DNA from 4 places in the Vreelandella sp. DA03-1M genome. Region 1 is predicted to be linked to each of the others. Evidence: predicted binding sites of a transcription regulator. Region 1 holds the regulator's gene; each other region holds the start of a gene.
The links. Region 1 encodes sigma-54, which starts transcription at its own class of promoters, with help from an activator protein. Its sites were predicted from a motif close to TGGCACNNNNNTTGCTNT; they were not measured.

Region 1 (7,407 bases):
TGATGAACAACAGCGTCCTATCGGGGCGCTACATATGCATGACCTGCTTGCCAGCGGCGTTATTTAAGACAGCGGCGTCATTCAGCAATATTACCGACCCGCTTTACGAATTTAATGATAAGGAGGTTCTATGACCTTACCTAATGCGCTACTTGATCGACTCCGCCGCGTGCGCCTATTAGCATTGGATGTTGACGGCGTACTGACCGACGGCCGCCTCTACTTCCAGGCTGACGGTATCGAAATCAAAGCATTTCATACTCAGGATGGTCATGGGCTGAAGCTTCTCAAGCGAGTGGGTATACATGTAGCGCTGGTGACGGGCCGCGACTCTCCCATGGTGAGCCAGCGCGCCGCATCACTGGGCATCGACCTGGTCCATCAAGGCTGTGAAGACAAGCTTGCCACCCTGCGCGGGCTTTGCCAGCGTCTCGATATAGAGTTAGAGCAGGTGGCCTACTGTGGTGACGACCTGCCTGACTTGGCCGCTATTAAGCGTTGCGGTGTCGGCATTACCGTCCCTAATGCGCCAGATTACATGCATACCCACGCCGACTGGACCACGGAACGTCTAGGTGGCCACGGCGCCGTACGTGAAATCTGTGACACAGTGCTTGAATCTCAAGGGCACTGGGGCGCGGTGCTAGACACCTATCTTCACGGTCGCACCTAATGGTGAAGCAGGTAAAAGTACGCATTTGGTTAGCCGGGCTGGTCGTAGCCCTGGGGGCTCTACTGGTGTGGCTTGACCCACGGGGGCCTCAAGACACGGCCATTGACCCTGAAGCGCAGGCCCAGGAGCCAGGCCACGTACTGGAAAACGCTGAGATCACCCTTTTCGGTGAAAATGGCAGCGTATTACAGGCGCTTAAAACCCCACGCCTGATCCATACGCCGCAGCGTAGTGAAACCTGGACGGAAGAGCCCGAAGCTATTTTATACGATAGCGAAAACCGCCAGTGGCTAGCTAGCGCTGATGTAGGCACGCTTAACACGTCCACTCAGGCCTTGCTGATGTCAGGCGCGGCTCGCCTGATCGCACCGGATGAAGGTTGGCAGTTAGACACTGAATTATTGCACTATGACGGGCTAAAACAGCATGCGTGGAGTGAAACACCGGTAGTGCTACAACAGCCGCCCCAGCAAATGAACGCGTCGCGCATGGACGTCTGGCTTAACGAAAGCCAAGTGCGCTTAACTGATAATGTGCGTGGCACGCACCCTCCGGCCACGCAACGCTAACAGGATTTGCCATGAAATCACTGCTATATACCGCCCTTTTTGCCCTTGCGGTACCACTCTCGGCACTGGCCCAAAACAGCCAGGCCCCGGTAGAAGTTGAAGCCGACCGTTTAGACCTTGACCAGCGAGCGGGAACCGCTGTCTATACAGGCAATGTCGATATTCGCCAAGGCGGAATGCAATTACGTGGCGAGCGAGTAGAGATCGAACGCAACGAGGCAGGCGAGCTCTCCCGCGCGACCTCCACCGGTGAGCGCGCTTACTTACGTCATCAAGCTGAAGGGCAAGAAGGCCCTACAGAAGGTTGGGCAAGGCGCATTATTTATCATGTCGCTGAACGCCGCGTTGAGCTGATCGACCAAGCCGAATTAACGCAACAAGAAGACACCTTCACCGGCGGTCGCCTTGAATATTTCATTGACCGTGAAGTGATTCAGGCCCGCTCTGACGTTGACGGCAGCGAAACCCAGCGCATACGTATGACGCTTCAGCCCGAACAATAGGGAGCCAAGCCTTGGCAACTACAGACACTGCGCCAATCAAAACCCTATATGCCCACCACTTGGCCAAAAGCTATAAGCGACGCCGAGTCGTTAAAGACATCAATTTAGAGATCTCCCAAGGCAGCGTTGTGGGCTTGCTCGGCCCCAACGGTGCAGGCAAAACCACCTCTTTTTATATGATTGTGGGGCTGGTGAAATCCGATGCTGGCAAAGTGGGTATCGACGATGTAGATCTAACCCGCGCCCCAATGCATGAACGCGCTGCGGCGGGTATCGGCTACCTTCCGCAAGAAGCGTCTATTTTTCGTAAATTATCGGTTGCCGATAATATTATGGCGATACTCGAAACGCGCAAAGAGCTCAGCCGTCGCGACCGCGAGCAGCGCCTGGAAGCGCTACTTGAAGATTTTCACATTACCCATATTCGCGACAACCTGGGCATGAGCCTTTCAGGCGGTGAACGCAGGCGTGTGGAGATTGCTCGCTCACTGGCGACAGAACCCGCATTCATTCTGCTGGACGAGCCCTTTGCTGGCGTAGACCCCATTTCGGTGGGCGAGATCAAAACCATTATTCGGGCATTAAAACAGCGCCACATCGGCGTACTGATTACCGACCACAACGTTCGCGAAACCCTGGATATTTGTGATATCGCCTACATCGTGGGCGATGGTCAAATCATCGCCAGCGGCTCTCCAGCCTCGATACTCACTAACCAGAAAGTGAGGGAGGTTTATTTAGGCGCTGATTTCCGCCTCTAGCTTATTTTTCACTTCTAATTAGCGCTCTACAACAACTTTACTACCAATGGCATGCTTATTGCACTTGCACCTGAGACCTACTCGCACTAGGGTGGAGCATTCTGATTAACGAGTGGTTCTCAGATGGTCATGAAAGCTTCTCTTCAACTGCGCATGGGCACACAGCTGACCATGACACCTCAGCTGCAGCAGGCCATTGCCCTGCTACAGCTATCAACGCTGGACTTACGTCAAGAAATTCAGCAGGCCCTAGATGCCAACCCCATGCTGGACCAAGAGGATGAATTTGGCGAACAGGCTGTCAGCGAGCCCAAAGAGGAAGAGTGGTCAGAGAGCATTCCCACCGAGCTCTCGGTAGATAGTGACTGGTCTGATACCTACCAAGATATGGGCAGTCACGGTGGCACCAGCAGCGAAGGACCTGATTTTGAGCGCCAAGCGGCTGGCCAGAGTCTTCATGGGCACTTGCTGTGGCAGCTTGCCATGACTGATTTTGGCGCGCGAGAGCAACTTGTCGCAGAAAGTCTTATCGACGCGTTAGATGCTAATGGCTATTTAACTCAGCCGCTCAACGATATCCGTGAAGGGCTTCGCGCCCAAGGTGTCGATGGGCTTAGCCAGCGCGAAGTGGAAACTATTCTGCTTAAACTTCAGCAATTTGAGCCAACAGGGATATTCGCCCGCGACCTGCGGGAGTGCCTGATGCTGCAGCTGGCCATTCTTCCCGATGATACGCCGTTGCTGGTTCCTGCCCGCCGCTTAGTACGGCAGTTTCTGGAAGCGCTCGGCAAAGATGACATGCGCTTACTAAAACGCCGCCTGGGACTCGATGATGACCAGCTGGCTGATGTCATTCTCCTCATTCGTAGCCTTGATCCACGCCCGGGCAGCGCCTATGGCGATACCGATGATAGTTATGTAACGCCCGACCTGGTCGTACGCCATGACCACGAAGGCTGGCACTTAGAGCTCAATCCTGAGGCATTGCCAAGGCTGCGCATTCAGCCCGACTACGCAAGCTTAATAAAGCGTGCGGATAAAAGTCAGGACAATCAGTTTTTAAAAGAACACCTGCAGGAAGCACGCTGGCTGATCAAGAGCCTCTCTAGCCGCAACGATACGCTACTGCGCGTTGGACGCGAGATTATCACCCGGCAAATTGGCTTTTTAGAACACGGCGAAGAAGCCATGAAGCCGCTCATATTGGCCGATATCGCCGAGGCCGTGGAAATGCACGAATCGACTATTTCCCGGGTAACCACTCAGAAATTTATTCATACGCCTCGCGGCGTATTTGAACTCAAATACTTTTTCTCAAGCCAAGTCAGCAGCCAGGATGGTGACAGCCATTCAAGCACCGCTATTCGCGCTCGGCTTAAGAAATTGGTTCAAGAGGAGCCGCCAGGCAAGCCGCTTTCTGATAGCCGCTTAGTCACGCTATTAGGAGAGTGGGGAATTCAAGTAGCGCGTCGAACGGTGGCTAAATACCGTGAAGCCATGGGCATTCCCTCCTCTAGCGAGCGACGTCGTTTGCGCTAGCACAAATCAACGTTTTAGGGAAACTCTCGACAAGGGCTTTGCAACGCGGCAAAAAGGGTTACAATCGAAGTACAGTCCGATGGATAAGGAGTACGTCAATGCAAGTTAATATCACTGGTCATCACGTAGAACTGACTGACGCCTTGCGTGACTATGTCAACGAAAAGCTTGAACGTGTAGAGCGCCATTACGACAACATAACCACGGTGCAAGTCACCTTATCTGTGGAGAAAGAGCGCCAGCAGGCCGCCTGTACGCTGCACGCAGCAGGTGCTGATTTACATGCGGAAGCCCTAGACAGTGATATGTACGCCGCTATTGACGCATTAGCGGACAAAATTGATCGGCAACTCGTTAAACATAAGGAAAAAGCACAAGCTCGCGCCCAAGGCGCAGGCGTGCGTTAATTCAATGACGTTGGAAACCATACTCCCCCCGGAACGTGTTCTCTTTGACGTACCCGGGGGCAGCAAAAAAAGGGTGCTGGAATTTTTCAGCACCTTTATTGCCCAAAATATCCCCAGTCTGGACAGCCAAGAAGTGTTTAGCCGTTTAATTGGCCGTGAGCGCTTAGGCAGTACCGGGATTGGTAACGGCGTGGCTATTCCCCATGCGCGTAGTCCTCACTGCTCGGCCCCGATTGCTGGTTTTTTAAAACTCGCAGAAGCGATTGATTTTGATGCTATCGACGGCGACCCGGTGGATCTGGTATTTGTATTGCTAGTTCCAGAAGAGGCTGATGACACACATCTCTCTCTGCTCGGCCAGGTAGCGACCATCATGAACGATGCGGATACGCGTCAGAAACTGCGTAAAGCAGGCAGCCAGCGCGAACTACTTGAGTTGCTTACCGCTAAAATTCGTGAGCAAACAACCTCCTGAAAGCCTAAACCTGCCAAGCGGTACTCAACGGCAGGTTGTTTTGCGCTCGCCACCCTTAACGCAGCTTGATCAAAGCAAAGAGAGACCCTATGCAACTTGTGATCATTAGCGGCCGCTCTGGGTCAGGTAAATCTATCGCCTTACAAGCGCTTGAAGATCTTGGCTATTATGCGATTGATAACCTTCCTGCCATGCTGCTGGGTTCGTTGGTGGACGAACTACGCGACAAAGGCGACCGTGCCCATTTAGCGGTCAGCATTGACGCCCGTAACTTGCCTGGCGCGCTAGAGCGACTGCCCTCTATGCTAGAGGAGCTGCGGCAACGTAAAATTGATTTTCAAGTGATCTATCTGACCACGGACGCCCGCATATTGCTTGAGCGTTACTCCGCCACTCGTCGTCGCCACCCGCTCACGCGCGACAGCGAAATGACACTTGAAGAAGCCATCAATAAAGAAGAAGAGACGCTACACGATATTCGTGATCTGGCTGATTTATTGATCGATACCTCGCGTCTATCGGTTCACGATTTACGTCGTCGCATTACTGACCAGGTCGCCCATCAGAGACGCGATAAGCTCACGCTGACGCTTGAATCGTTTGGTTATAAGCGCGGTGTACCGCTGGATGCTGATTTGGTTTTCGACGTGCGCTGCCTGCCAAACCCATATTGGGATCCAACGCTACGCCAATTCACAGGCCGCGATGCGAACATAGTGGCCTTCTTAAGCGGTTATCCCATCGTAGACGCCATGACTAACGATATTCAGGCTTGGCTTGAGCGCTGGCTGCCCGCTTACCAAGATAGCCAGCGTAGCTACATGACTATCGCGATTGGCTGCACCGGTGGGCAACACCGCTCGGTCTATATGGTCGAACAGCTAGCAGAGCGATTAGTACACAGTATGGGCGAAATTCAATTACGTCATCGCGAGTTAGGCTTGCAGTACACATTAAATGAACAGCTAGCTGCTCCGCCTGCCAGCACATCCCAAACCGACGAGCAGCAAGCAACTTCTTAAGCGCTTCTATCCATTAATGACACCACTCGGCGAAAAGGAACCAGGGTGCCAGAAAGAATTCTCACACTTACCAATCAACGCGGCCTGCATGCACGCGCGGCGACCAAACTGGTAAAATGCGGCCAACAGTTCACGGCGACAATACGTGTTCAAAAACAGCAACAGGTCGCTGACGCCGCCAACATCATGTCACTGCTGATGCTCGCGGCCCCTTGCGGTACCGAGCTAACCATCAACGCTGAAGGCGATGACGCCGAACAGGCGCTTGATGCTATTCAAGCGCTGTTCGATGCTCGTTTTGAGGAAGATCAGTAGCTTTTAATCTCCCGCTACGGTCATGGCATCAATTAACCAACTACCCGTGTGAACACTGCCACGGGTATCGGTGTCATCGCCAATCCCCACTAACCCGGCAAACATCCGCTCCAGGTTCCCAGCGATCGTAAACTCCTCGATCGGGTACTGTACTTTTCCATCCTCTACCCAAAACCCTGCAGCGCCACGTGAGTAATCACCGGTCACGCCGTTAACGCCCTGCCCCATCAGCTCGGTTACCCAAATACCCCGCCCCATCTCTTTTAATAGACTGTCACGGGATTGCAGTGGTGCCACTAAACGCACATTTCGTGCCCCACCAGCATTGCCCGTGGTTTGCAAACCCAGCCGACGAGCACTGTAGGAAGAGAGCATATAGCTGGCAATGCTGCCCTGATCGATAAAACGATTATTACGGGTTTGCACGCCCTCGCCATCAAACGGCGAACTCGCTGTGGCACCGATTTCCATTGGACGTTCTTCAAGGCTGAACCAATCGGGAAACAGCGGCGTGCCAAGCCGATCACACAGAAAAGAGGCTTGGCGATATAAAGCACCACCTGCTAAACCACTCAGTAAATGACCAATCAATCCACTGGACAGCGACGGGTCAAATAGCACTGGAAAGGTGCCCGTGGGCGGACGTTTTGCGCCGAGCCTGCGCAGCGTACGCTCGGCGGCCTCACGGCCCACCTCGGCGGGGTCGCGCAGTGCCTTGGGATCGCGTGCAGAAGTGTAGTCATAGTCGCGCTGCATACCGCTCGCATCCTGGGCAATCAGCATGCATGAAAGAGAGTGACTACTGCCCTTTTGGGTACCTAAAAAGCCGTGGCTATTGGCATAAACGCGCACGCCTTCGCCACTCGAAAGTGATGCGCCATCTGACTGCGAGATACCGTCAACATCACGCCCCGCCTGCTCGCAAGCAAGCGCTAGCTCGATCGCCTCATCGGTTGTGAGTGCCCAGGGGTAATGCACTTCCAGATCGGGTAACTCGGTGGCCATCAACGATGCATCGGCCAACCCGGCGGCCGGATCTTCTCCGGTATAGCGGGCAATCGCCAGCGCTTTTTCTACCGCAGCCTGGATCGAGGCGCTGCTAGCATCCGTTGATGAGGCACTACCTTTACGCTGGCCTACGTA
Region 2 (7,407 bases), 370 kb from region 1:
GCCTTCAACCAGGGGCGCTCTGGTGATCATTACTGACTTCAGATTTCCGCAATCAAACAGCAACCGAATGTCCGCCTCTTGCATTTTCCCTATTTCGCCTCATCACTTTTCTGGTTTTGAATATTCCCAAGAGACGCCAACAGGCCCCGAATAGATCGAAGACCTAATCGCACCTCTCTATCGGCTCTGAGGTTTGCCTTAAGGTTGGGGAGATCACAGGGCTTTGGGAGCTGAACCCCAAGAACTCGGGCTACTTTAAGGGATAGGGTTTCCTGTTACCTGGCAGATCTTTGATAGCTTTTATAAGCCGTGACTCACCGAATCGCTGTAAAAGGTACAGCCACTCTCTTTGCCCTCTTTCATTGGTAATCAGAGCGGAAATTCTTCCTACCAGGGGCGGGCCTGAGGGCCCTCTGGCCGTGAGCGGCTAGCCCACTTCCTTGTCTATTTCTGGAAAGAAACTTAGGGTAGGCTCATTCCAATGTCAATAGTTACCACAGTATTTTGTATTCGTCATATGCTAGCATTCGTATGTAAAGTTATTGGCATCGACCAGGCCAATCATCGTACGTACTCGTGTATCACCGCGCGCACCACGCCCCACAGTTTGCAGTCAGTGCCTTCAAGGGGCAGGGGCGGGTAGTGTGGGTGAGTCGAGCATAGGTGAGGGGTGCCCTGGTAAAGCGAGTAGCGCTTAATCAACACTTCGCCTTCCAGCATCGCGACCAAAATATGCCCCAGCCGCGGCTCGATCCCCCGATCCACAACGAGAAGATCACCCTCAAAAATCCCCCAGCCCTCCATACTGTTACCGGTAGCGGTGACATAAAACGTCTGGGTAGGGTTTTTAACCAGCCGGGTATTAAGATCCAGCGTGCACGGCTCGTAATCCTGCGCAGGCGAAGGAAAACCACTAAAGCCAGCGCGGCCCAAAAAGCTTAAATACGGCAGCGGCTGGGCGCTTAACGGCAAGGCGGGGATAAAATGAGAAGACTGGCCCGGCATTGTCGGCATCCTGACTCTTAAAATGTTGTATGAATATACAGTATTTTTCAGAGTGAAGGAAAATGCAAATGGGCGGATAGTGTTGAGATTGCTTCACTGCGTTCAATGAAAGGGACTCCTCCCCTCTCGAAGCTTCAGAGAGCTACATTGATAGTTGAACCACTTCAATGCGGAGGGGAAGAGTCATGAACAAGCATAAGATAATCGGTATTGATCTGGCAAAGCGTGTTTTTCAAGTGTGTGTTGTCGACACACACTCCTCGCGTGTTCAGGTCAACAAAGAGCTTAAACGGCATCAGGTCTTGGATTTTATGCGCCGCCAACCGGCCTGTCGGGTGTTCATGGAGGCGTGCGGTGGATCGCATTATTGGGCGCGACAGCTGCAGGCCCTCGGCCATACCGTTGCCCTCATTTCGCCCCAGTTTGTGACGCCTTTTCGCAAGGGGCACAAGACAGATGCCAATGACGCTCTCGCTATTGTAGAGGCGGGTTTGCGCCCAGACATGCGCTTTGTACCGCTCAAAAGCGTCGAGCAGCAGGATATTCAGAGCCTGCACCGCATTCGGGAAAGGTACATTCATCAGCGCACCCAGTTGATCAATCAAGTTCATGGACTATTACAGGAATACGGTGTGATTAGCGGTCGTGGTCAGAAGGCATTAAAGCAACGTGTATGGCGCGCCCTAGAAGATGCCGACAACGAACTCTCAATGCTGATGCGTGACTTACTCGCTGAACAAATGACGGAGCTGGATCGGCTCAATGAGCGTATTCAGTCACTGGATAAACGGGTGGAGCAGATGAGTCACGCCGTGGGGCCTTGTCGCCAACTCCTGGCGATAGAGGGTGTGGGGCCGGTGGTCGCCACCCAGCTCTATAGCGCCCTCGGTAACGGCGACGCGTTTAAGAAAGGTCGCCAAGCGTCAGCCTATCTGGGGTTAACGCCGACACAACACAGCAGTGGTGGCATCGCGAAGATCAAGGGCATTGGCCGAACGGGTCAAGTCTCCCTGAAAGCTGCCCTGATACGTGGCGCACACTCGGTCATCAACACCGTGGGTGACAAACAGGATGCTAAAAGTCGTTGGCTACGATCCCTGGTCGCTCGCGTTGGCAAGAACAAAGCGGCTGTTGCGTTAGCGAACAAGACAGTACGAACCGCCTGGGCGGTTCTGCACAGCGGTCAGTCCTATTGTAGAGAGTTTAACGACGGTTCAGCGCTGATGGTGAGCTAAGCGGTAGCACCATCAGCGCCTAAGCGCCGACAGGCGGCTACCTTGTTGCTGAGCAACGATGGATGAAAAACAGGTCAGACCGGCCTTCTCGAAACCTGATCATTGCGATGGCTGAAAAAGCCTATCGTTCGTTGAGGAGAGAAGGTGCGCGACGTTCATCAGGGTCAGGGGATAGCGTCCCCATTAAGAGACCGACTATACGCACGCATCGGCTTATGTTGTTCATCATCGGAGCTTGCAACCGGGGAGGAGTCCCTATACGCAATGACAAAGAAGAGGCTATTCGGAATGACACCGAAAAGCGTTATTGCCCAATCGGTCAACCTTTGCTGGCTCGCACAACATGAAGCACGCTCATGCACGACCTGACGCGGATGCGATGAAAGTAGTGACAGGCTGCGTTATGATACCGGCCTCGCTTCTTCCATGATGATCCTTTCTCGTTACGAGGTTCCCGCCGATGTTCAGCCGTGATATGTCAATTGCCGGATTCGATGATGTGCTGTTTGATGCCATGCAGAAAGAAGTGGCGCGCCAGGAAGCCCACATCGAACTGATTGCTTCCGAAAACTACGCCAGCCCCCGCGTACTCGAAGCCCAGGGCAGCCAGCTGACCAATAAATACGCCGAAGGTTACCCCGGCAAGCGTTACTACGGCGGCTGTGAATTCGTCGATATCGCTGAAAACCTAGCGATTGATTACGCCAAAGAGCTGTTCGGCGCTACCTACGTCAACGTACAGCCCCATTCGGGCTCGCAAGCCAACAGCGCCGTTTTTCAGGCACTGGTTAAGCCAGGCGACACCATTCTAGGCATGAGCCTGGATGCTGGCGGTCACCTGACTCACGGCGCCAAGCCGAGCTTTTCGGGCAAGCACTACAATGCCATTCAGTACGGCCTCAATGACCAAGAGCTGATCGATTACGACCAAGTGGCCCAGCTTGCTCGTGAGCACAAGCCCAAAATGATCATTGCCGGTTTCTCTGCCTATTCGCAAATTGTGGATTGGGCCAAGTTTCGCGAAATCGCCGATGAAGTGGGCGCTTACTTACTGGTCGATATGGCGCACGTCTCAGGCTTGGTAGCGGCGGGTGTTTACCCGAGCCCCTTGCCCCATGCGCACGTGGTCACGTCTACCACCCATAAAACGCTGCGCGGCCCGCGTAGTGGTGTGATTCTCTCGGCAGAAAACGACGCGGATATCGAGAAGAAGCTGCAGTCGGCGGTATTCCCCGGTGGCCAGGGCGGCCCCTTGATGCACGTGATTGCTGCCAAGGCAGTTTGCTTCAAAGAAGCCATGGCGCCTGAGTTCAAAACCTACCAGCAGCAGGTGGTGAAAAACGCCAAGGCCATGGCCAAGGTGTTTATCGACCGCGGTTACGACATCGTCTCCGGCGGCACTGAAGACCACCTGTTCCTGCTCTCGCTGATCAAGCAGGGCGTAACCGGTAAAGACGCCGATGCGGCGCTTGGCCGTGCCCACATCACCGTCAACAAGAACGCCGTTCCTAACGACCCGCAAAGCCCGTTCGTCACCTCCGGCCTGCGTATTGGCACGCCGGCAGTCACCACACGCGGTTTCGGCGAAGAAGAGTGTACCCAGCTGGCTGGCTGGATCTGCGACATTCTGGACGTCCTGGCCAAAGGCGAAGACACCAGCGCCATTGAAGCGAAGGTGCTGGATAAAGTGGCTGACGTCTGCGCACGGCTGCCTGTTTATAAGTAGTCGCTATAGCGATTCTCCTGGCTAAGGACAGCCCAAAAAACGGGTGACCCATGCGGGCCACCCGTTTTTTGTCTCTGTTGTGGTAGCGCATAAAAAAACCCGCCGGGGGAGGCGGGCATGAAAGGGCTTGGTTCACTGCAGCCCACTGGCATCAGGTGAGGGGTATACAAGACCACCAGTGGTTACAATTTGAGTATAGCTATTTATGAGGCGTTGCCAAGTACTGTCTCAGTTTTTTAAAGTTTTGTCTCATTTTTTTAATGGGTATCGGTGCGACAGTGCACTATTGTGTTCCATGCATTATTTTGGTGCATTCAGGCTGCTTCCTTTTGGTGCTTGGGAGTGTGGTGCGCCATAAAAATCTAAAAATCCCCGGTAACCCCCTGCTAAAGCTACACTTCTCTGATTTGGCTTATAACTTGCTATCCTTTTCATAGCCAACTACTCGTTGGTCATCGCCATAGGGCATCGCAGGCTACTGTCTTGACGATGTGCTAAGACCGAATAGAGGTAGTGCCATGCCGGAATCCAATCATTTTTCAGCGCCGCTTTCTCCGTCGCCTTCTCCGTCACCATCGCCGGTAGACCCAGCGTTTCAGCCGCGTCTGGTAGTGACCGATTTAGATGGCTCGCTGCTGGATCACCATAGTTATGACTTTAGTCCCGCCGCGCCGTGGCTTGCTCGTTTAAAACAAATGGGTGTGCCGGTCATTCCGGTCACCAGTAAAACCCGTGCGGAGTTGATTCCGCTGCGCGAAGCGTTGGGCCTGACGGGTACGCCTTTTATCGCTGAGAATGGAGCGGTGATTGGCCTGCCGCCAGGTTGGTGCCATGCGCGGTTAGACCGCCCTGGTAGCGGTCGCGATGGCGTTGTGATTAAACACCCAGGGGTGGATGTTGGCTTTATTCGTGCGCGCTTAAAGGTGTGGCGCGAGCGCCTGGGGTTTCAATTTACCCGAATGGGTGAGCTGAGTGTGCAGGACGTCATGGAGCTGACTGGATTGGACGAGCCCCGCGCCCGTGATGCGCGGCAGCGGGAAGGCAGTGAGCCGTTGTTATGGAAAGACAGTGACTCAGCATTAGAGACGTTTCGTGCTGCTCTGGAGGGGGATGGCCTACAGCTAACGCAAGGCGGGCGTTTTTGGCATGTCATGGGGCGCTCGGCGGATAAAGGCAGTGCAGTAGAGTGGTTAGTGAAACGTTTTACGGCATTAAGAGGCCGCACGCCTCTCTCGTTAGGGCTGGGTGATGGACCGAACGATATCTCTATGCTTGAAGCGGTTGATCAAGCCGTCGTCATCCGCGGTTGTCACAACTTAGTCGTAGAGCCGCGTAATACTTCGCTATATCGCACGGAAGCAACAGGGCCGACCGGCTGGGCAGAGGGGGTTGCCCACTGGTGGGGGCGAGACGACCGCCGTTTAGCGACGGCGGAGAAAGATGATGCTGTTGTTATTTGAGAACAGTTCGGTATTTGAGAACCGTTCCATGAATCCAGGGAGGCAAGCGCATGAGTGACTTTCATCAAAATGGGATTATTACCGACTTCCATAACCTGACTAAGCGTTCAGTCGAGGCACTTGAAGAGGAGCTATGCCAATTTTCCCGACGGCGGCCGATGGGCTTGATTCTACCGTCGCTTTTTTCCGAATTGGAAGGACCTGCGCTTTCAGCGATTGTTGATGAACTGGTTAAGGTCCCTTACCTCAATGAGATTGTTATTGGTCTGGATCGCGCCGACCGCGAACAGTTTTTATACGCACGCGAATTTTTCTCGCGTCTGCCGCAGCATACGCGCATTTTATGGAACGATGGCCCGCGCCTGAAAGCGCTCGATGCGGAACTGGAAGAGCATGGGCTAGGGGCGTTGGAGCCAGGCAAAGGACGCAATGTGTGGTACTGCGCAGGTTATATGTTGTCATCTGGGCGCTCGACGGTGGTCGGGCTGCACGATTGCGATATTCTCACCTACGAGCGTGGCCTGCTGGCGCGGTTGATGTACCCGGTGGCCCACCCCAATTTCAACTACAGTTTTTGCAAAGGCTATTATCCCCGCATTGCGGAAGGCAAGCTAAATGGCCGGGTTTCTCGGTTGTTAGTTACGCCGTTGCTGCGGGCGCTGAAAACCGTCTGTGGGCCGCTGCCCTATCTTGACTACTTGGATAGCTTCCGTTATCCACTTTCAGGTGAGTTTGCGATGCGTAGCGAAGTGCTGGAAGGCATTCGTATCCCCGCTGATTGGGGGCTGGAAATCGGTGTGCTATCGGAGCTGCAGCGTAACTACTCACTGCGCCAGCTCTGCCAAGTCGATATTGCCGATGCCTACGACCACAAGCATCAACCGGTTAGTGAAGATGATCCCAACGGTGGCTTAAACCGGATGAGTTTGGATATCTCAAAAGCGCTGTATCGAAAATTAGCCACTCAGGGTATTACCTTTAGCAGCGAAGATTTCCGCACGCTCAAGGCGACTTACTACCGCTTCGCATTGGATTTGATCGAGGCCTACGACCACGATGCCACGATGAATGGTCTGAGCCTTGATCGCCATAGTGAGGAGCAGGCGGTTGAGCTATTTGCCAGTAATTTGCTCGAAGCAGGCAACCTTTTCCTGGATAACCCCAGAGAACGGCCCTTTATTCCCAGTTGGAACCGGGTACAGGCGGCCGCACCTGACTTACTTACCCGCATGCACGAGGCGGTCGAGCTGGATAATCAAGGTAAGGTTTAACCCCACAGACTGCATAATGAAAAAAAGCCAGCTACCCACCGGTAGCTGGCTTTTTTGTCATTGAAGAGTTCTGCCCCTATGTCGTTACTATCGGCCTAAACAGGATAGAGATGAGCGAAATGTCTCATAAATGCTGTTTGGTGTATCACTCTTATTTTTTTGAATAGTAGCTGCTGTAATATTCAAAAATAGTCTAACGATAGAACCTGTAATGCACTATGCTGTCTTTAAAGCATGAGAATGCGATTACCACTAATGGGAGGCAGCAATGCAACGCCCAATCGTTACACCCTTTTTTGATGAGCCCACGAACACCTTTAGCTATGTCGTTCAAGATCCCGACAGCCGCGCCTGCGCGATCATAGATTCGGTACTCGACTTTGATTATGCCGCAGGGCGAACGGATGTGCGTTCAGCTGACAACATCATCGCCTTTGTTCGCGAACACCAACTCGACGTCGCCTGGATTTTGGAGACTCATGTGCATGCCGACCACCTCTCGGCAGCCCCCTATCTGCATGAGCAACTAGGGGGCAAAACCGGTATTGGTGCAAAAATAGTCAAGGTGCAAGAGATCTTCGGCAAGGCGTTCAACGCGGGTACCGAATTTGCTCGGGATGGCAGCCAATTTGATGCGCTGTTCGAAGAAGGGGATACGTTCACCATTGGCCAATTACAGGGCCATGTGCTGCACACCCCAGGGCATACGC
Region 3 (7,407 bases), 1.9 Mb from region 1:
TACCGCCACGCTGCGACAGCGGCTGGAGAAACTTGCCGCCAACGACCTGCAGGCGCGCACCGCCACCTGGTCCACGACCCTGCTGTCACTGATCGAAGCACCGATCACCGCCGAGACGACGCACGTCTGCCTGGACATCGACACCTTCGTCATGGACAACAGCAACTCGAAGAAGGAAGGCGTCTCGCGGACCTACCAGAAGGTCGATGGCTACACCCCGATCGCCGCCTATCTGGGCAACGAAGGGTGGTGCCTGGGTCTGGAACTGCGGCCTGGCAAGCAGCACACCATGAAGGAGAGCAACGCCTTCCTGGAGCGGGTACTGCCTCGCGCCCAATGCTTGACCAAGCAACCGATCCTGTTACGCGAGGACAGCGGCTTCGACAGCCAGGCGCTGTGGCCGCAGACCGTCTCGATCCACGACGACAACAAGACCGAATACGTCGTCCAACGCGTGATGCGCCTGGTCGAGCGCACCGCCGATCGCGATGGCCAGTTGCTGCTCGAACCGGACTATGAGTTGGAAGGCTGGTGGACCAGCCTGGACGAGGCGCCGGAGGCGGTGATCAAGCGCTACCAGGCGCATGCCACCCATGAGCAGTTTCACAGCGAGATCAAGACCGATCTCGACCTGGAGCGCTTGCCGTCCGGCAAGTTCGCCACCAACGATCTGATCCTGCATCTCGCCCAGTTGGCCTACAACATCCTGCGCCTGATGGGACAGCTGGGCATGACCGGCGAGCTGAGCCCGGTTCGCCACCCGGCCAAGCGGCGCCGGCTGCGCACCGTGCTACAAGAGCTGGTGCACCGTGCGGCTCTCGTGATTCACAAGGCACGGCAGATCATCCTCGACTTCGGGCAGGATATCGGGCGCATGACGGTGCTCAAGACGCTGCGGAGCCGACTGCGTTATCCACGAGGAACGCCATGCTGACCGTCAATCGGCGACACTCTATCCACAAGCAGTTCCAAGCGACACGCGATCGCCAGATATGTCGTGCCTGGCGGGTGGAAAGGCATGACAAAACGGGCCGTCAGCACCGATCAGCACGGTGGGTTTTGGCAATAACGGGCTTGCGAAAGCCAACTTGCACGGGGCGAATGATCAAAAAGTGCTCGCTGGCGGTGATAGGGAAAGTGTCGGCGCCGGCTTCACGGATTCAGGAGAATGGTTACAGAGAATGCATCAAAACAGGGCGCTGGTCCGGGCCGGTGACAGGTTCTGGGGCGCTAGGTGTTGGGTCGTTTTTCGGGGGCAAGCTCAGAATGTGCCGATTTGTCTCTATAATAATGATAAACAAGAATAAATAAGATGTGGCAAGACTTTTGCTAAATCATATTTGGAGCAATGAAACCCAACCGAAGGTATCCATTATGAAGAAGCAGTTTTTCACCAAATCCGGATTTATCAGTATCACTTTGCTTGCAGCACTTCAGGCTGCGCCCGCCATTGTTAGCGCTGACGTCAGCTCAAATGTGAGCGCCAGCAGCAACTATCTGTTCCGGGGCGTCACCCAGACAGACGGGGCTGCGGCTGTCCAGGGAGGGTTGGATTATGAGCATGCGTCGGGCTTCTACGCCGGTGGTTGGGGTTCCAATGTCGATTTTGGTGACGGCACCAGCTATGAGCTTGATCTTTATGCCGGATTCTCCGGCTCTGTGGAAGAACTGGGTTATGACGTTGGGTACATTTATTATGCGTATCCTGACGCGCCGGACTCCATCGACTTCGGCGAACTGTACGGCGAGATCAGTTATGGCATTGCGGCCATCGGCCTGGCCTACACGATCAACAGCGACACCAGTGGTGATGGGGTGTTCGTGCAGGGGGATGCCTATTACTACGCCTCTGTTGGGGTGCCTCTGGAGGACAGCTACAGTGCCGGTGTGACGCTTGGCTATTACGACTTCGCTGATGACGGCAAGGCTTCTGTCGGCGAGGCAAGTTATTCACACGTCGCCGCCAACGTTACAAAGGATGCGGGAAACTTCGGTTCTTTCAGTGTTAACGTGGAGTACGCGGACATTGAGTCAACCGACGCGCTTGGCTCTGTCAACTCGGATGATCCGAAGTTCTGGCTGGGTTGGAGCAGGAGTTTCTGATCGGCCAAGTGATCACAAGCAATTCAGATCCAGAATAAAAAGCCGGCCCAAATGACGGGCCGGTTTTTATTTATCATGCAAGAACCCACCATCGTGCGCCTGCCTTGACGCCCGGTGACTCGACATCCTCGCCCTTACCTCTGCCCCCCCTGCCGCCAAAGCTCATTTCTTATCCGGTGCCTGAATTTCAAACTGTATTAAAGGTTTGTCTGTAAGGTCGTTCCAGATTCCCACGCAAAAATGCTGACTCACTGACCTCAGTCAAACAGCCAGGATGATACTGAATGAACAAACGATTGTTGTTGTGCGCGATGATAGTTCCGGGAGCCTTGGCCGTCTCTCCTATGGTGTCGGCCCAGGCAAAAGAGAGTGTGTCGCTGAAAGAATATCAGCAGGCCAAAGCCAGCCAGGCTGTTTCCCTGAACCAGGCCATGGTGATGGCTTTCGAGAATAGCCCGGTATTGGCTTTGAGGCGGGCCGCGGTCTCGATACAGCAGGGACAGCTTGATCATGCCAGCCGCTGGGCGCCGAGCAATCCAGAGTTTGAGTTGGGGGCCCGTCAGGCCCCGGATCAGGCCGACGAGTCCCTGGAATATGGGGTGAGGGTTACTCAGGAGATCTGGATGGGTAATCGCGGCGACCTTGGGCAGTCGCGTGCCCGGAGTAATCTCACGTCCCGGCAACAGGAGCTTGAATACCTGAAGGTAGCCACCAAGGCGCGGGTGCGGGCCGCCTATTTCCGGATACTGCTGGCTCAGAAAGAGTTGGAAACCGCAACCCGTGCCGTTGAACTTATGCAACGCACCAAAGACCTGGTTGAAATGTCCGTAAAACAGGGTAAACAAACCCGGATTGATCTCAATACCGCAGTCATTGGGCTTGCCAGGGCCCGGAATCAAAAAGCCTCGGCGGAACAAAAGCTCGAGCAATCAAAAATTGACCTTACCGAAGTGCTCGGGGTGTCCCCCTCCGATGCCGTTGGGGTGACCGGCGAGCTTGATGTGACGCTCGAAGACCTGCCTCCGACCAGCCAGCTTGTCGAGATGGCACAGAGTCAGAGAGCGGACCTGAAAGCGGCGGCCGCCAGAATTGCAGCGGATGAAAATAGTGTTATGTTGAAGGGCGTATAATCACTGTTACGTGTATCTATGAGTAAGCTTGAGAAGACGATACTGATTGTTACGATCGTTTTGGCGGTAGCATATATTGTCGCTTTCAATATGAACGTGCCCTATTATTGGGGTTCGGGAGAAAGGGTAGTCCCAAAGGGAATAGTAGATGCTTTATGGGTAGTAGTGCTATTAATGTCCGTCATCACACTGGCAGTTTGCATTCGTGATAGCGGTCTTCGGAAGCTACAAAACCGAGGTTGGTGGATATCGTACATGGTGCTTTTAGGCGCAGTAGCGATACCTCATTATTACATTAAGCACGGGAGGCGGAGTCGTGATTAAACACGTAACCATACGCACCAGTTCGCGCCCTACCGGGCGCCGGACGCTCGTAAACTCGCGCCGCTGTGCTTAAGCGTTAATGTGTCCCCGTCATGTATAGCTACGAAGAAATAATAAACAGATCAGCGGTAGAGGATGAAATAGTCGTCGGGTATGCCGATGCAATGGAATTGCTTCGTATTCTTAGAGGAAAGACTACGAGAGTCCTTGGATGGGAGGGCTGGGTTAAGTACGCTGACGGAAGTTTAGGTCATTCCCAGGAGCATCAAGGCACCGTTGACCTTTCCCTGAATCCGTGAGACCGGCCCCCGGAAGCACTTCTAACCCACTGACCTGCATGGCAATATAGCCATTATCGCCATTCACCCAGACAGTGCCATGCCCAACATAAAGTTCCGCGCCAGTCGCCGCACCCTCACCAGCCACGCCGGGCTGTCCATCATCGGGCAATGCTTCGAGATCGCTGGCGTCGACAGCATCGACAGCCGCTTCCCCACCACGCTGGGCATGCGCACCAGTGACGTGATCAAGAGCTACCTGGGCCTGCTGTGTCTGGGCATGAGCGACTATGACGCTGTCGAGAACTTCCGCCGCGACAAGCCCTTCCAACAACTGCTGACCCTGCAGAAGGTGCCGAGCGCGGCGACGCTGCGACAGCGGCTGGAGAAACTTGCCGCCAACGACCTGCAGGCGCGCACCGCCACCTGGTCCACGACCCTGCTGTCACTGATCGAAGCACCGATCACCGCCGAGACGACGCACGTCTGCCTGGACATCGACACCTTCGTCATGGACAACAGCAACTCGAAGAAGGAAGGCGTCTCGCGGACCTACCAGAAGGTCGATGGCTACACCCCGATCGCCGCCTATCTGGGCAACGAAGGGTGGTGCCTGGGTCTGGAACTGCGGCCTGGCAAGCAGCACACCATGAAGGAGAGCAACGCCTTCCTGGAGCGGGTACTGCCTCGCGCCCAATGCTTGACCAAGCAACCGATCCTGTTACGCGAGGACAGCGGCTTCGACAGCCAGGCGCACCTGGCGCTTCTCGAACAGCAACGCCAGGTCTTTGCCGACGAGGGGCGCCGGCTCGACTATGTCGTCAAATGGAACCCGCGTGGCTCGGCCACGGCTGATCGAGATACCTGGCTGGCGGTGGCGGCGGACTACTGGGAAGAGCTGCGTCCTGGCAAGCGCCAGGCGCTGTGGACGCAGACCGTCTCGATCCACGACGACAACAAGACCGAATACGTCGTCCAACGCGTGATGCGCCTGGTCGAGCGCACCGCCGATCGCGATGGCCAGTTGCTGCTCGAACCGGACTATGAGTTGGAAGGCTGGTGGACCAGCCTGGACGAGGCGCCGGAGGCGGTGATCAAGCGCTACCAGGCGCATGCCACCCATGAGCAGTTTCACAGCGAGATCAAGACCGATCTCGACCTGGAGCGCTTGCCGTCCGGCAAGTTCGCCACCAACGATCTGATCCTGCATCTCGCCCAGTTGGCCTACAACATCCTGCGCCTGATGGGACAGCTGGGCATGACCGGCGAGCTGAGCCCGGTTCGCCACCCGGCCAAGCGGCGCCGGCTGCGCACCGTGCTACAAGAGTTGGTGCACCGTGCGGCTCTCGTGATTCACAAGGCACGGCAGATCATCCTCGACTTCGGGCAGGATATCGGGCGCATGACGGTGCTCAAGACGCTGCGGAGCCGACTGCGTTATCCACGAGGAACGCCATGCTGACCGTCAATCGGCGACACTCTATCCACAAGCAGTTCCAAGCGACACGCGATCGCCAGATATGTCGTGCCTGGCGGGTGGAAAGGCATGACAAAACGGGCCGTCAGCACCGATCAGCACGGTGGGTTTTGGCAATAACGGGCTTGCGAAAGCCAACTTGCACGGGGCGAATGATCAAAAAGTGCTCGCTGGCGGTGATAGGGAAAGTGTCGGCGCCGGCTTCACGGATTCAGGATTATGCTTTCATGCTATTTAAATCATACAGGTAAGACAATTCTCTTGTGCATGCTCTGCCTGGTTTCAAGCAAGAACCAGAAAAAATTAACCAATCTGATTTGAAGAGGTTAATAAAGAGGAATAGCTTTCATTTGACAATTTCCAAATATTTATCTGTCTTTTCTTTCTTTATCTTCCAAAATCCCGCAGCCAAAAAAAAGTCAGTGAGCTTTAATATGGTGCTTGGCTTTGCCGACTCGCTTAAAAAAATGAAATTTTGCGCAGTAAATTTTTTAGACGCCAAAAAATCTTGTTGAAATATCAACAATAGGTTAGAAAATACAGCCAATGCTAAATTGTTGTCGACAGGCAAGGGAATATCATACAAAGCCGATGTTTTGGATTTTTGCGTCTTTTGTCCGTGCTTATCTAATAGAGCATGGCTAATACTAGTTTTGCTAATCTGCCATTCAATATTACGATTTATGAATATTAATAATTTGTCGCTCACGCTTCTATAAATATTTTCCATTTCAATAACTAAGGCCCCCAGCGGGCAGTTACGGACGTATATCGACCTAGCAAACAGAGTGTCAGAATAGACAATAATAAGATTATCAGATCTTAAAGTTCCTTCAATCTTTGACAGCGCACCTTGAAATGACTCATGACTAAAAATGAATTCGTAGCATCCATCCGATTGCGACCTAAATTGATCAGCCGACCAGACCATCCACTCTTGCATGCGAGTTCCCGTTACACACACATGTTCCCCGATAAGGGTCTCCGTGACGCTTGCTGAGCTCATTGCCCCCAACATTGGTAATGATCTAAGTAGACAAGCTTTGAAGCCTGGCTGGGAATGCTCGTGTGTAGGCCCAATAGTCATGGTGTTCTTAACCTTTTGTTTTTATAAGTTTATACAATTTTGCAGGGAGCCTTTAGGAGATGATTTGCCCACTGCGAGTAGCATATAGTCAACAAACTTATAATCAGTGTAGGCATATGTCAATAAATTGCCGACAATTATTATATTATATTCGGCAATGATGCGTGCTAGGGTTCCCTCAAGGGCGCAACTGTGGTTGGCGCTGTCGGATCCTTCGGTGGCTGATGCTTCGCCTCCTAGTCATGGATCAGTTATGCGGCGTCGGTCGTAACCGAATGTCGATCGACGCTTTTCAGGGAACAGTCGATGTGCTGTCACTTCTGGGGCAGGAATTCGTGGACTTGGTTGGCCTTCTGCGTCGGCAGCTGTTCCAGTACGTCTTTCAGGTGGGCGTAGGGCTTGTGGCCGTATGGATTAGGTTCATAATGCTAGGCAGCGATCTGGCGAATTGATCTTGCCCCGCTGCAGTGGACACTTCGTTAAGAGAGTACATTGAGACGAGGTGACCCATGGCAAGTCGATCAGCTTCTGTGAAGAGGGCCAAACCCGTTACTCTCGTGGCTATAAGGCTGAGGCACTGGCCCTCGCCGACCGTGTCGGCATCAATGCCGCCGCGCTGCCCGAGAGCTTTGCCTTCAGCCCAGACAGCTCTATTTAGTGGCGAGCCGAAGCCCAACAGCAGCTAAGCCCCTCAGCGCGCGAGTAAGCCTTGATCTACCAGAATGCCCAGCTCTAGAGTCAACTGGCCGAGAATTCGAACAGGTTAGGGTTGGCCCCTCTTGTCCGGGCAAAAACACGGCGGCTGCCAATACTCAGCCTGGGTGCTAGAGGCTCAGCCGTCCGCTTTTATGGTGGCCACTCCCCTTTAAAAAACGTGACTCGGGCGGCGTTCTGGACTTGACAGTGGTAACGCACCTTTCGGGCTATCCCGGTTAGGAAGATAGTCCCTTTCAGCGCCTCCTCTGGCCTCATCCTCCTCCGTGTCGCTGAGGAGTCCGCGCCATGGTG
Region 4 (7,407 bases), 1.0 Mb from region 1:
TGAGCTTGGCCATAACGTCGAGACCCTCGCTGAACAGTTGCCCCATGAAGCGACGGAAACCCGTTGGCAGGAACTTCTGGAAAGTACCACGGACAAGATTCGCCGCTTGGGGGCGATCAACCTCGCCGCCATTGAGGAGTATGATCAACAGGCCGAGCGGCGAAATTATCTGGAAGCGCAGCACGCCGAACTGACCGAAGCGCTGGAAACCCTTGAACGGGCGATTAAGCGTATTGACCAAGAAACCCGGGTGCGCTTCCGTGAGACCTTTGATCAGGTCAATGCCGGATTGCAGGCGCTGTTCCCCCGCGTATTCGGCGGCGGTGCAGCATGGTTAACGCTAACCGGCGATGACCTGCTGGAAACCGGCGTGGCGATTATGGCCCGCCCGCCGGGTAAGAAGAACAGCACCATTCATCTGCTTTCGGGCGGCGAGAAAGCGCTGACCGCACTATCGTTGGTATTCGCGATCTTTCAGCTCAATCCTGCGCCGTTCTGTATGCTGGATGAAGTGGATGCGCCGCTGGATGATGCCAACGTGGGCCGTTACGCCCGGTTGGTCAAAGAGATGTCAGAAAACGTGCAGTTTATCTACATCACTCACAATAAGATTGCCATGGAAGCCGCCGAGCGCTTGATGGGGGTGACCATGCAAGAGCCCGGCGTATCGCGGTTAGTCTCGGTGGGTATTGAAGAAGCGGCAGCGCTGGTCGATTAACCGCCTTCTTCCTTCACCTTCAAAAGTCTTGCTGAGCAAGACATTCACGATAGCCGTTTAGTGCGTGTACTTGATGAGCGTTGGGATATGACGGTGCATATACATCTAACCCGACCGGCCGCCCCATCAGTGCGACAGCAGAAGAATTTTGGAAGAGACTGTAACTATAAACAGCAGTTTGTTAATCATGGAGTGATAAACATTATGCAAATACGCAAAAAAGTGTCCTAACGCGCTCAAGTTAACTATATTACCTCTATTAATGTTTGGTATGAGAACGTTAAGCAGCTTATAAATAGATCTTGCCAATGGGGATGATTAGCACATTAGTAAGCAAAAGGCTGAAACGGTTATGCACTTCCCAACGGTCAAAATGGCTTTTCTAGCTTTCGAGCTTCCTTTATAAGGCTATGTATAACGATTAGATCAAAGGCTCGTGACACTTTCGGCTGAAGTTAAGGTCGGACTTTTGCCTTAACCGGCTTCAATAACAGTTTCAAAAGCGTGAAAATAGCGTAATTATCAGCAAAAATTGGCCCTTTTCATAGCAATCGCGCTATGCTTGGTGGCAAGTACTTATTAAATAGCAGTTACCCATATTTAGGCATGGTGCCTTAGCAACCGGCAAGATGACCATGGAACGTTCGACATGGAACTAAGACCTGAATCCGTGAAGCCGGCGCCGACACTTTCCCTATCACCGCCAGCGAGCACTTTTTGATCATTCGCCCCGTGCAAGTTGGCTTTCGCAAGCCCGTTATTGCCAAAACCCACCGTGCTGATCGGTGCTGACGGCCCGTTTTGTCATGCCTTTCCACCCGCCAGGCACGACATATCTGGCGATCGCGTGTCGCTTGGAACTGCTTGTGGATAGAGTGTCGCCGATTGACGGTCAGCATGGCGTTCCTCGTGGATAACGCAGTCGGCTCCGCAGCGTCTTGAGCACCGTCATGCGCCCGATATCCTGCCCGAAGTCGAGGATGATCTGCCGTGCCTTGTGAATCACGAGAGCCGCACGGTGCACCAACTCTTGTAGCACGGTGCGCAGCCGGCGCCGCTTGGCCGGGTGGCGAACCGGGCTCAGCTCGCCGGTCATGCCCAGCTGTCCCATCAGGCGCAGGATGTTGTAGGCCAACTGGGCGAGATGCAGGATCAGATCGTTGGTGGCGAACTTGCCGGACGGCAAGCGCTCCAGGTCGAGATCGGTCTTGATCTCGCTGTGAAACTGCTCATGGGTGGCATGCGCCTGGTAGCGCTTGATCACCGCCTCCGGCGCCTCGTCCAGGCTGGTCCACCAGCCTTCCAACTCATAGTCCGGTTCGAGCAGCAACTGGCCATCGCGATCGGCGGTGCGCTCGACCAGGCGCATCACGCGTTGGACGACGTATTCGGTCTTGTTGTCGTCGTGGATCGAGACGGTCTGCGTCCACAGCGCCTGGCGCTTGCCAGGACGCAGCTCTTCCCAGTAGTCCGCCGCCACCGCCAGCCAGGTATCTCGATCAGCCGTGGCCGAGCCACGCGGGTTCCATTTGACGACATAGTCGAGCCGGCGCCCCTCGTCGGCAAAGACCTGGCGTTGCTGTTCGAGAAGCGCCAGGTGCGCCTGGCTGTCGAAGCCGCTGTCCTCGCGTAACAGGATCGGTTGCTTGGTCAAGCATTGGGCGCGAGGCAGTACCCGCTCCAGGAAGGCGTTGCTCTCCTTCATGGTGTGCTGCTTGCCAGGCCGCAGTTCCAGACCCAGGCACCACCCTTCGTTGCCCAGATAGGCGGCGATCGGGGTGTAGCCATCGACCTTCTGGTAGGTCCGCGAGACGCCTTCCTTCTTCGAGTTGCTGTTGTCCATGACGAAGGTGTCGATGTCCAGGCAGACGTGCGTCGTCTCGGCGGTGATCGGTGCTTCGATCAGTGACAGCAGGGTCGTGGACCAGGTGGCGGTGCGCGCCTGCAGGTCGTTGGCGGCAAGTTTCTCCAGCCGCTGTCGCAGCGTCGCCGCGCTCGGCACCTTCTGCAGGGTCAGCAGTTGTTGGAAGGGCTTGTCGCGGCGGAAGTTCTCGACAGCGTCATAGTCGCTCATGCCCAGACACAGCAGGCCCAGGTAGCTCTTGATCACGTCACTGGTGCGCATGCCCAGCGTGGTGGGGAAGCGGCTGTCGATGCTGTCGACGCCAGCGATCTCGAAGCATTGCCCGATGATGGACAGCCCGGCGTGGCTGGTGAGGGTGCGGCGACTGGCGCGGAACTTTATGTTGGGCATGGCACTGTCTGGGCGAATGGCGATAATGGCTATATTGCCATGCAGGTCAGTGGGTTAGAAGTGCTTCCGGGGGCCGGTCTCACGGATTCAGGGAAAGGTCAACGGTGCCTTGATGCTCCTGGGAATGACCTAAACTTCCGTCAGCGTACTTAACCCAGCCCTCCCATCCAAGGACTCTCGTAGTCTTTCCTCTAAGAATACGAAGCAATTCCATTGCATCGGCATACCCGACGACTATTTCATCCTCTACCGCTGATCTGTTTATTATTTCTTCGTAGCTATACATGACGGGGACACATTAACGCTTAAGCACAGCGGCGCGAGTTTACGAGCGTCCGGCGCCCGGTAGGGCGCGAACTGGTGCGTATGGTTACGTGTTTAATCACGACTCCGCCTCCCGTGCTTAATGTAATAATGAGGTATCGCTACTGCGCCTAAAAGCACCATGTACGATATCCACCAACCTCGGTTTTGTAGCTTCCGAAGACCGCTATCACGAATGCAAACTGCCAGTGTGATGACGGACATTAATAGCACTACTACCCATAAAGCATCTACTATTCCCTTTGGGACTACCCTTTCTCCCGAACCCCAATAATAGGGCACGTTCATATTGAAAGCGACAATATATGCTACCGCCAAAACGATCGTAACAATCAGTATCGTCTTCTCAAGCTTACTCATAGATACACGTAACAGTGATTATACGCCCTTCAACATAACACTATTTTCATCCGCTGCAATTCTGGCGGCCGCCGCTTTCAGGTCCGCTCTCTGACTCTGTGCCATCTCGACAAGCTGGCTGGTCGGAGGCAGGTCTTCGAGCGTCACATCAAGCTCGCCGGTCACCCCAACGGCATCGGAGGGGGACACCCCGAGCACTTCGGTAAGGTCAATTTTTGATTGCTCGAGCTTTTGTTCCGCCGAGGCTTTTTGATTCCGGGCCCTGGCAAGCCCAATGACTGCGGTATTGAGATCAATCCGGGTTTGTTTACCCTGTTTTACGGACATTTCAACCAGGTCTTTGGTGCGTTGCATAAGTTCAACGGCACGGGTTGCGGTTTCCAACTCTTTCTGAGCCAGCAGTATCCGGAAATAGGCGGCCCGCACCCGCGCCTTGGTGGCTACCTTCAGGTATTCAAGCTCCTGTTGCCGGGACGTGAGATTACTCCGGGCACGCGACTGCCCAAGGTCGCCGCGATTACCCATCCAGATCTCCTGAGTAACCCTCACCCCATATTCCAGGGACTCGTCGGCCTGATCCGGGGCCTGACGGGCCCCCAACTCAAACTCTGGATTGCTCGGCGCCCAGCGGCTGGCATGATCAAGCTGTCCCTGCTGTATCGAGACCGCGGCCCGCCTCAAAGCCAATACCGGGCTATTCTCGAAAGCCATCACCATGGCCTGGTTCAGGGAAACAGCCTGGCTGGCTTTGGCCTGCTGATATTCTTTCAGCGACACACTCTCTTTTGCCTGGGCCGACACCATAGGAGAGACGGCCAAGGCTCCCGGAACTATCATCGCGCACAACAACAATCGTTTGTTCATTCAGTATCATCCTGGCTGTTTGACTGAGGTCAGTGAGTCAGCATTTTTGCGTGGGAATCTGGAACGACCTTACAGACAAACCTTTAATACAGTTTGAAATTCAGGCACCGGATAAGAAATGAGCTTTGGCGGCAGGGGGGGCAGAGGTAAGGGCGAGGATGTCGAGTCACCGGGCGTCAAGGCAGGCGCACGATGGTGGGTTCTTGCATGATAAATAAAAACCGGCCCGTCATTTGGGCCGGCTTTTTATTCTGGATCTGAATTGCTTGTGATCACTTGGCCGATCAGAAACTCCTGCTCCAACCCAGCCAGAACTTCGGATCATCCGAGTTGACAGAGCCAAGCGCGTCGGTTGACTCAATGTCCGCGTACTCCACGTTAACACTGAAAGAACCGAAGTTTCCCGCATCCTTTGTAACGTTGGCGGCGACGTGTGAATAACTTGCCTCGCCGACAGAAGCCTTGCCGTCATCAGCGAAGTCGTAATAGCCAAGCGTCACACCGGCACTGTAGCTGTCCTCCAGAGGCACCCCAACAGAGGCGTAGTAATAGGCATCCCCCTGCACGAACACCCCATCACCACTGGTGTCGCTGTTGATCGTGTAGGCCAGGCCGATGGCCGCAATGCCATAACTGATCTCGCCGTACAGTTCGCCGAAGTCGATGGAGTCCGGCGCGTCAGGATACGCATAATAAATGTACCCAACGTCATAACCCAGTTCTTCCACAGAGCCGGAGAATCCGGCATAAAGATCAAGCTCATAGCTGGTGCCGTCACCAAAATCGACATTGGAACCCCAACCACCGGCGTAGAAGCCCGACGCATGCTCATAATCCAACCCTCCCTGGACAGCCGCAGCCCCGTCTGTCTGGGTGACGCCCCGGAACAGATAGTTGCTGCTGGCGCTCACATTTGAGCTGACGTCAGCGCTAACAATGGCGGGCGCAGCCTGAAGTGCTGCAAGCAAAGTGATACTGATAAATCCGGATTTGGTGAAAAACTGCTTCTTCATAATGGATACCTTCGGTTGGGTTTCATTGCTCCAAATATGATTTAGCAAAAGTCTTGCCACATCTTATTTATTCTTGTTTATCATTATTATAGAGACAAATCGGCACATTCTGAGCTTGCCCCCGAAAAACGACCCAACACCTAGCGCCCCAGAACCTGTCACCGGCCCGGACCAGCGCCCTGTTTTGATGCATTCTCTGTAACCATTCTCCTGAATCCGTGAAGCCGGCGCCGACACTTTCCCTATCACCGCCAGCGAGCACTTTTTGATCATTCGCCCCGTGCAAGTTGGCTTTCGCAAGCCCGTTATTGCCAAAACCCACCGTGCTGATCGGTGCTGACGGCCCGTTTTGTCATGCCTTTCCACCCGCCAGGCACGACATATCTGGCGATCGCGTGTCGCTTGGAACTGCTTGTGGATAGAGTGTCGCCGATTGACGGTCAGCATGGCGTTCCTCGTGGATAACGCAGTCGGCTCCGCAGCGTCTTGAGCACCGTCATGCGCCCGATATCCTGCCCGAAGTCGAGGATGATCTGCCGTGCCTTGTGAATCACGAGAGCCGCACGGTGCACCAGCTCTTGTAGCACGGTGCGCAGCCGGCGCCGCTTGGCCGGGTGGCGAACCGGGCTCAGCTCGCCGGTCATGCCCAGCTGTCCCATCAGGCGCAGGATGTTGTAGGCCAACTGGGCGAGATGCAGGATCAGATCGTTGGTGGCGAACTTGCCGGACGGCAAGCGCTCCAGGTCGAGATCGGTCTTGATCTCGCTGTGAAACTGCTCATGGGTGGCATGCGCCTGGTAGCGCTTGATCACCGCCTCCGGCGCCTCGTCCAGGCTGGTCCACCAGCCTTCCAACTCATAGTCCGGTTCGAGCAGCAACTGGCCATCGCGATCGGCGGTGCGCTCGACCAGGCGCATCACGCGTTGGACGACGTATTCGGTCTTGTTGTCGTCGTGGATCGAGACGGTCTGCGGCCACAGCGCCTGGCTGTCGAAGCCGCTGTCCTCGCGTAACAGGATCGGTTGCTTGGTCAAGCATTGGGCGCGAGGCAGTACCCGCTCCAGGAAGGCGTTGCTCTCCTTCATGGTGTGCTGCTTGCCAGGCCGCAGTTCCAGACCCAGGCACCACCCTTCGTTGCCCAGATAGGCGGCGATCGGGGTGTAGCCATCGACCTTCTGGTAGGTCCGCGAGACGCCTTCCTTCTTCGAGTTGCTGTTGTCCATGACGAAGGTGTCGATGTCCAGGCAGACGTGCGTCGTCTCGGCGGTGATCGGTGCTTCGATCAGTGACAGCAGGGTCGTGGACCAGGTGGCGGTGCGCGCCTGCAGGTCGTTGGCGGCAAGTTTCTCCAGCCGCTGTCGCAGCGTCGCCGCGCTCGGCACCTTCTGCAGGGTCAGCAGTTGTTGGAAGGGCTTGTCGCGGCGGAAGTTCTCGACAGCGTCATAGTCGCTCATGCCCAGACACAGCAGGCCCAGGTAGCTCTTGATCACGTCACTGGTGCGCATGCCCAGCGTGGTGGGGAAGCGGCTGTCGATGCTGTCGACGCCAGCGATCTCGAAGCATTGCCCGATGATGGACAGCCCGGCGTGGCTGGTGAGGGTGCGGCAACTGGCGCGGAACTTTATGTTGGGCATGGCACTGTCTGGGTGAATGGCGATAATGGCTATATTGCCATGCAGGTCAGTGGGTTAGAAGTGCTTCCTGGGGCCGGTCTCACGGATTCAGGTAAGAGAGTGGCTAATCATTTTAGGGCTGGCGTTGGTATCGCTCATCGTTATAGACGGTGCGCGAAGACTTCAACGTCAGCGTCGTGTACCCCGTCTGGATCAGGCGGAAAAGGATCTTTCAGCTAGTCAGCTAGAAGATGATCCCGA

Region 2: a site for sigma-54 is predicted at 4,375-4,392, ahead of ACXUPB_RS06735 (HAD-IIB family hydrolase). Genes of this name have one in related genera too.
Region 3: a site for sigma-54 is predicted at 1,316-1,333, ahead of ACXUPB_RS21580 (TorF family putative porin). Genes of this name have one in related genera too.
Region 4: a site for sigma-54 is predicted at 5,575-5,592, ahead of ACXUPB_RS03750 (TorF family putative porin). Genes of this name have one in related genera too.

The regions. Positions count from the first base shown of each region.
Region 1 covers NZ_CM146798.1:1,821,777-1,829,183, reverse strand. The annotation lists gene ACXUPB_RS08415 (KpsF/GutQ family sugar-phosphate isomerase) at 1-67, shown strand, start outside; gene ACXUPB_RS08410 (KdsC family phosphatase) at 131-673, shown strand; gene lptC (LPS export ABC transporter periplasmic protein LptC) at 673-1,242, shown strand; gene lptA (lipopolysaccharide transport periplasmic protein LptA) at 1,254-1,745, shown strand; gene lptB (LPS export ABC transporter ATP-binding protein) at 1,757-2,506, shown strand; gene ACXUPB_RS08390 (RNA polymerase factor sigma-54) at 2,630-4,045, shown strand; gene hpf (ribosome hibernation-promoting factor, HPF/YfiA family) at 4,144-4,452, shown strand; gene ACXUPB_RS08380 (PTS sugar transporter subunit IIA) at 4,457-4,927, shown strand; gene rapZ (RNase adapter RapZ) at 5,017-5,949, shown strand; gene ACXUPB_RS08370 (HPr family phosphocarrier protein) at 5,995-6,264, shown strand; gene pmbA (metalloprotease PmbA) at 6,268-7,407, opposite strand, start outside.
Region 2 covers NZ_CM146798.1:1,453,278-1,460,684, forward strand. The annotation lists gene ACXUPB_RS06715 (CppA family protein) at 251-394, opposite strand; gene ACXUPB_RS06720 (LexA family protein) at 562-1,005, opposite strand; gene ACXUPB_RS06725 (IS110 family RNA-guided transposase) at 1,191-2,240, shown strand; gene glyA (serine hydroxymethyltransferase) at 2,701-3,966, shown strand; gene ACXUPB_RS06735 (HAD-IIB family hydrolase) at 4,485-5,426, shown strand; gene ACXUPB_RS06740 (glycosyltransferase family protein) at 5,477-6,697, shown strand; gene ACXUPB_RS06745 (MBL fold metallo-hydrolase) at 6,966-7,407, shown strand, end outside.
Region 3 covers NZ_CM146798.1:4,623,663-4,631,069, forward strand. The annotation lists gene ACXUPB_RS21575 (transposase) at 1-934, shown strand, start outside; gene ACXUPB_RS21580 (TorF family putative porin) at 1,375-2,103, shown strand; gene ACXUPB_RS21585 (TolC family protein) at 2,388-3,233, shown strand; gene ACXUPB_RS21590 (IS1380 family transposase) at 3,936-5,297, shown strand; gene ACXUPB_RS21595 (hypothetical protein) at 5,659-6,255, opposite strand; gene ACXUPB_RS21600 (hypothetical protein) at 6,624-6,851, shown strand; gene ACXUPB_RS21605 (hypothetical protein) at 6,902-7,057, shown strand.
Region 4 covers NZ_CM146798.1:788,691-796,097, forward strand. The annotation lists gene smc (chromosome segregation protein SMC) at 1-718, shown strand, start outside; gene ACXUPB_RS03740 (IS1380 family transposase) at 1,611-2,972, opposite strand; gene ACXUPB_RS03745 (TolC family protein) at 3,675-4,520, opposite strand; gene ACXUPB_RS03750 (TorF family putative porin) at 4,805-5,533, opposite strand; gene ACXUPB_RS03755 (transposase) at 5,974-7,167, opposite strand; gene zipA (cell division protein ZipA) at 7,253-7,407, shown strand, end outside.